Regions from separate parts of the Streptomyces sp. NBC_00080 genome, predicted to be linked through region 2. Evidence: predicted binding sites of a transcription regulator. Region 2 holds the regulator's gene; each other region holds the start of a gene.
The links. Region 2 encodes HrcA, which represses chaperone genes, less so after heat shock. Its sites were predicted from a motif close to TTNGCACTCNGNNNNNCNGAGTGCNAA; they were not measured.
Positions count from the first base shown of each region.

Region 1: a site for HrcA is predicted at 579-605, ahead of groES (co-chaperone GroES). Genes of this name have one in related genera too.
Region 3: a site for HrcA is predicted at 1,176-1,202, ahead of groL (chaperonin GroEL). Genes of this name have one in related genera too.

Region 1 is NZ_CP108235.1:3,861,172-3,863,435, reverse strand. Features, by position in the region: gene OHU34_RS16955 (polysaccharide deacetylase family protein) at 1-419, shown strand, start outside; gene groES (co-chaperone GroES) at 751-1,059, shown strand; gene groL (chaperonin GroEL) at 1,171-2,264, shown strand, end outside.
Region 2 is NZ_CP108235.1:6,241,653-6,243,916, forward strand. Features, by position in the region: gene OHU34_RS27870 (MBL fold metallo-hydrolase) at 1-476, opposite strand, end outside; gene hrcA (heat-inducible transcriptional repressor HrcA) at 636-1,652, shown strand; gene dnaJ (molecular chaperone DnaJ) at 1,653-2,264, shown strand, end outside.
Region 3 is NZ_CP108235.1:5,181,810-5,184,073, forward strand. Features, by position in the region: gene OHU34_RS23300 (MoaD/ThiS family protein) at 82-357, shown strand; gene OHU34_RS23305 (cold-shock protein) at 811-1,017, shown strand; gene groL (chaperonin GroEL) at 1,364-2,264, shown strand, end outside.

The DNA of each region.
Region 1 (2,264 bases), 2.4 Mb from region 2:
ACTTCGCCCGCCTGCGGTCCGTCGGCGCGAACATCCAGAACCACACCCTGGACCACCCGGCCCTGCGCGGCCTGCCCTACGCCGGCCAGCGCGCCGAGATCTGCGGCCAGCAGGACAAGCTCCGCGCCCGCTTCGGCCTGCGCCCCCGCCTCTTCCGTCCGCCCTACGGCACCTACGACACCACCACCCGACGCGCCGCCGCCGACTGCGGCATCGCGGCCATCGTCCTGTGGCGCGCCTCGATGGGCCCCACCGACCTCACCTACACACACGGCCCGCACCGCCTCCACCCCGGCGACATCATCGCCGTGGCCCCGGACGAGTCGACGGGCCCGGGCCTACGGGAACGCACGACGCGCCTGCTGCGACGGGTACAGGAGCAGGGCCTGACGGTGGCCAGGCTGGAGGACTACCTGTAGGACGCGTGCATCTCAGCCCGTCCGGCGATCGAGGACGAGGCCTCTTCAGGGCCGAATCGGGGGCCCCGGGGGCGGCAGCCCGGTACGGGACTCACGCGGGCGCGCAACGGCAAATGGGCCACTCACCCAGGCTGAAATCCCGCCGACGCGCCGCAGGCATTGGCACTCCGCTTGACCGAGTGCTAATCACGGTCATAGTCTCAGGTCTGGCACTCCCCCCTGGAGAGTGCCAACACGCGACGGGCAGGTCCGGCACCCGCGACGACGGATCCACCTGGTCGCCACCTCAGACAGTTAGCCCCGTGAGATCTCCGAAGGGGGAGGTCGGATCGTGACGACCACCAGCTCCAAGGTTGCCATCAAGCCGCTCGAGGACCGCATTGTGGTCCAGCCGCTCGACGCCGAGCAGACCACCGCCTCTGGCCTGGTCATCCCGGACACCGCGAAGGAGAAGCCCCAGGAGGGCGCTGTCCTCGCGGTGGGCCCGGGTCGCTTCGAGAACGGCGAGCGCCTGCCGCTCGACGTCAAGGTCGGCGACGTAGTCCTGTACAGCAAGTACGGCGGCACCGAGGTGAAGTACAACGGCGAGGAGTACCTCGTCCTCTCGGCTCGCGACGTGCTCGCGATCATCGAGAAGTAATTCACCCAGTTTTGCAGTGAACTGCGCTCCTGGCCCCGCGACTTTGTGAAGCCGGGTGCTGGGGGCGCAGTTCGTTTCTCCCACGTTTTCCGAGAGGGCTGAACCGCTCCCATGGCGAAGATCCTGAAGTTCGACGAGGACGCCCGTCGCGCCCTCGAGCGCGGCGTCAACAAGCTTGCCGACACGGTCAAGGTGACGATCGGCCCCAAGGGCCGCAACGTCGTCATCGACAAGAAGTTCGGCGCCCCCACCATCACCAACGACGGTGTCACGATCGCCCGCGAGGTCGAGCTCGACGACCCGTACGAGAACCTCGGTGCCCAGCTGGTGAAGGAGGTGGCGACCAAGACCAACGACATCGCGGGTGACGGTACGACCACCGCCACCGTGCTCGCCCAGGCGCTGGTGCGCGAGGGTCTGAAGAACGTCGCCGCGGGTGCCTCCCCGGCCGCCCTGAAGAAGGGCATCGACGCCGCCGTCAAGGCCATCTCCGACGATCTGCTGGCCACCGCCCGCCCGATCGACGAGAAGTCCGACATCGCCGCCGTCGCCGCGCTGTCCGCCCAGGACCAGCAGGTCGGCGAGCTCATCGCCGAGGCGATGGACAAGGTCGGCAAGGACGGTGTCATCACCGTCGAGGAGTCCAACACCTTCGGTCTGGAGCTGGACTTCACCGAGGGCATGGCCTTCGACAAGGGCTACCTGTCCCCGTACTTCGTGACGGACCAGGAGCGCATGGAGGCCGTCCTCGAGGACCCCTACATCCTCATCAACCAGGGCAAGATCTCCTCCATCGCCGACCTGCTGCCGCTGCTGGAGAAGGTCATCCAGACCAACTCCTCCCGCCCGCTGCTGATCATCGCCGAGGACCTCGAGGGCGAGGCCCTGTCGACCCTGGTCGTGAACAAGATCCGCGGCACCTTCAACGCGGTCGCCGTGAAGGCCCCCGGCTTCGGTGACCGTCGCAAGGCGATGCTGCAGGACCTCGCGGTCCTCACCGGCGCCACCGTCATCTCCGAAGAGGTCGGCCTCAAGCTCGACCAGGTCGGCGTCGACGTGCTCGGCTCCGCCCGCCGCGTCACCGTCACCAAGGACGACACCACGGTCGTCGACGGTGCCGGCGACTCCGCCGAGGTCCAGGGCCGCGTCGGCCAGATCAAGGCCGAGATCGAGAACACCGACTCCGACTGGGACCGCGAGAAGCT
Region 2 (2,264 bases):
AGGTCATGGGCGGTGTGGCCGGGGCCGACGTTCGCCAGCAGGACCTGCCGGCCGCCGCCCAGATCGAGGGTCCACTCGCCGCAGACGAGGTGCCGGGGCCGGACGAGCGTGTCCGCGGCCTCCGTCGCCGCCGTCTCGTCGAGACCGTTGCGCACCGCGTCCGCCCGCAGCTCCTCGGCCGGCACGGTGTCGACCCCCACCGCCCCGAAGACCTCCGCGCCCGCGAACGCCGCAGCCCCGAACACATGGTCGAAGTGGGGGTGGGTGAGGGCGAGATGGGTCACACGGGAGCCGGTGAGTTCCTCGGCCCACGTCCGCAGCCGCGCCCCCTCGGCCAGGCTCGACCCCGCGTCGATCATCAGTACCGCGCCCGCCCCGACGACCAGCCCCGCCGTGCAGTCCCAGCCCGGCAGCCGTACCCGTCCCACCCCGGCCGCGACCCGCTCCCACCCCAGCTCTTCCCAAGTCACCGTCATACCGCGACGCTAGCCCTACGACGCTGCGCCGGGGGCCGACCTTGCCCCGGGTGTACCCCACAGCCGTACACTGGGCCGGGGAACGCTGGCACTCGGATGTGAAGAGTGCCAGACGGGGCTCCCAGGGGACTGGGGACGACTGCTGGAGGTGTGCGCGCGATGCTGAGTGAACGCAGGCTCCAGGTGCTGCGCGCCATCGTCCAGGACTACGTCGGCACCGAGGAGCCCGTGGGGTCGAAGGCGCTCACCGAGCGGCACAGCCTCGGCGTGTCCCCGGCGACGGTCCGTAACGACATGGCCGCCCTGGAGGACGAGGGGTACATCGCCCAGCCGCACACCAGCGCCGGGCGGATCCCCACGGACAAGGGCTACCGGCTGTTCGTCGACAAGCTGGCCGGCGTCAAGCCGATGACCGGTCCCGAGCGGCGGGCCATCCAGAACTTCCTCGACGGCGCCGTCGACCTCGACGACGTGGTGGCCCGGACCGTACGGCTGCTCGCGCAGCTCACCCGGCAGGTCGCCGTGGTGCAGTACCCGTCGCTGACCCGCTCGACCGTGCGGCACGTGGAGCTTCTCTCGCTCGCGCCCGCACGCCTGATGCTCGTGCTGATCACGGACACCGGGCGGGTCGAGCAGCGGATGGTGGACTGCCCGGCGCCCTTCGGGGAGGCTTCGCTGGCGGATCTACGCGCGCGGCTCAACAGCCGGGTCGCGGGCCGGCGGTTCGCGGACGTGCCGCATCTGGTGGAGGATCTGCCGGACGCGTTCGAGAACGAGGACCGCGGCACGGTCACGACGGTGCTCTCCACCCTGCTGGAGACGCTCGTCGAGGAGAACGAGGAGCGGCTGATGATCGGCGGAACCGCCAATCTCACCCGCTTCGGACATGACTTTCCCCTCACCATCCGACCCGTCCTGGAGGCACTGGAGGAGCAGGTCGTGCTCCTCAAGCTCCTTGGCGAGGCGGGGGATTCGGGCATGACCGTACGCATCGGTCACGAGAACGCCTATGAGGGACTCAACTCCACTTCGGTGGTGTCGGTCGGCTACGGTTCGGGCGGCGAGGCAGTCGCCAAGCTGGGCGTGGTCGGACCGACCCGCATGGATTACCCGGGAACGATGGGAGCGGTACGAGCGGTGGCACGGTACGTCGGACAGATCCTGGCGGAGTCGTAGGTGGCCACGGACTACTACGCCGTTCTCGGCGTGCGCCGCGATGCGTCGCAGGAAGAGATCAAGAAGGCCTTCCGGCGGCTCGCGCGCGAGCTGCACCCGGACGTCAACCCGGACCCGAAGACCCAGGAGCGGTTCAAGGAGATCAACGCCGCCTACGAGGTGTTGTCGGACCCGCAGAAGAAGCAGGTCTACGACCTCGGCGGCGATCCGCTGTCGCAGTCGGGCGGCGGAGGCGCGGGCGGCTTCGGCGCGGGCGGCTTCGGGAACTTCTCGGACATCATGGACGCGTTCTTCGGTACGGCGTCGCAGCGCGGTCCGCGCTCGCGCACCCGGCGCGGCCAGGACGCGATGATCCGGCTGGAGATCGACCTCGAGGAGGCGGCCTTCGGCACGACCAAGGACCTCCAGGTCGACACGGCGATCGTCTGCACGACGTGCAGTGGCGAGGGCGCTGCCCCCGGCACCAGCGCCCAGACGTGTGACATGTGCCGCGGCCGCGGCGAGGTGTCGCAGGTGACGCGGTCCTTCCTCGGGCAGGTCATGACCTCGCGGCCGTGTCCGCAGTGCCAGGGCTTCGGCACCGTCGTGCCGACCCCGTGCCCGGAGTGCGCG
Region 3 (2,264 bases), 1.1 Mb from region 2:
GCGCCCACGCGGCGGCAGCCGCACGATCCAGACAGCCCCGCGCCCTTCGGGGCGCTCCGCCTGACCGGAGGTCGAAAGAGCATGAGCGTCAACGTCCGCATCCCCACCATCCTGCGCACCTACACCGGCGGCCAGGCCGAGGTGAAGGCCGAGGGCGCGACCCTGGGTGAGGTCATCGCCGACCTGGAGAAGAACCACACCGGCATCGCCGCCCGGGTCCTGGACGACCAGGGCAAGCTGCGCCGGTTCGTCAACGTGTACGTGAACGACGACGACGTCCGCTTCGAGCAGGGCCTGCAGACGGCGACCCCGGACGGCGCCGGCGTCTCGATCATCCCGGCCGTCGCAGGTGGCTGACCGTAGTTCAGTACCCATCGGTAGTAACCGTCGGTAACAGCGATTACCGAGCGTTCATCGAATTGCCCTCTCCGCGATAGAAGCGGAGGGGGCAATTCAGTGTGGTTGAGCGCGGTACAGTTGGGGAACCCGGTCCCGATCACCGGATCCGGAGCCTTTGATTTCTGCCCCGCGCCCGACAAGAAGCAGCCAATGTGTGCGCCTCTTTCGTGGCATTTGTGGCTTATACAGGGCCCGACTTGCCCTTAATTCGGGCGAATTCTCGCCACATTCCGGATCCCATGCGTCCGGAATTCTCGTCCGACTGACCTGTTGCAGACGGCAGTTGGACAGATACATTCAGCCGCGGTCGACGCGTTCCGGCGCACGCCCCCAAGCCAACCGGGGGGTGAGGTCTGACCCGGATCCGCGAAGTGTGGATCCGTGCAAGGGCCAGTAATAGGGGAGTTAGGCATGGCTCAGGGCACCGTCAAATGGTTCAACGCGGAGAAGGGGTACGGCTTCATCGCGGTCGACGGTGGTGCGGATGTTTTCGTCCACTACAGCGCGATTCAGATGGACGGCTACCGCACCCTGGAAGAGGGTCAGCGGGTCGATTTCGAGATCTCGCAGGGTCAGAAGGGGCCGCAGGCGGACATGGTCCGGCTCGCGACCGGCTGAAGCACGCGCCGACTGAAAGCGTCGTTCTTCTGTACAACTGACGAAGGGCTCGCACCCCCATGGGGGTGCGAGCCCTTCGGTCTGTCCGGGGGCGTGCGCGAGGCGTCGGTGAGACGTCCGCGAGGGGTGTCCGGAAGGGCACGGGTCCGGCGGAGGCGCTTGCACTCTCATGGGTCGAGTGCTAATCATTGGCGTTAGCACTCTGAAGGTGAGAGTGACAACGAGGACCGGGTCGGTGAGGCCCGCAGGCCAGGTGGGGCAAGGAACCACGAGGCCGGCGAGCCGTCCGTCGCGGGCGCCAGCGCGGTCCGGAGCAATCCACCCCAGTCCGGGAGGACCACTTCACATGGCCAAGATCATCGCGTTCGACGAGGAGGCACGGCGCGGCCTCGAGCGCGGCATGAACCAGCTCGCGGACGCCGTGAAGGTGACGCTCGGCCCCAAGGGCCGCAACGTCGTCCTCGAGAAGAAGTGGGGCGCACCCACGATCACCAACGATGGTGTTTCCATCGCCAAGGAGATCGAGCTCGAGGACCCGTACGAGAAGATCGGCGCCGAGCTGGTCAAGGAAGTCGCCAAGAAGACGGACGACGTCGCCGGTGACGGTACGACCACCGCGACCGTCCTCGCCCAGGCCCTGGTCAAGGAAGGCCTGCGCAACGTAGCCGCCGGCGCCAACCCGATGGCCCTCAAGCGCGGTATCGAGAAGGCCGTCGAGGCCGTCTCCGGTGCCCTGCTCGAGCAGGCCAAGGATGTCGAGACCAAGGAGCAGATCGCTTCCACGGCCTCCATCTCCGCCGCCGACACCCAGATCGGCGAGCTCATCGCCGAGGCGATGGACAAGGTCGGCAAGGAAGGCGTCATCACCGTCGAGGAGTCCCAGACCTTCGGTCTGGAGCTGGAACTCACCGAGGGTATGCGCTTCGACAAGGGCTACATCTCGGCGTACTTCGCCACCGACATGGAGCGTATGGAGGCCGTCCTCGACGACCCGTACATCCTGATCGCGAACTCCAAGATCGCGAACGTCAAGGACCTGCTCCCGCTCCTCGAGAAGGTCATGCAGGGCGGCAAGCCGCTGCTGATCATCGCCGAGGACGTCGAGGGCGAGGCCCTGTCGACGCTGGTCGTCAACAAGATCCGCGGCACCTTCAAGTCCGTCGCGGTCAAGGCGCCGGGCTTCGGCGACCGCCGCAAGGCGATGCTGAACGACATCGCCATCCTCACCGGTGGCGAGGTCATCTCCG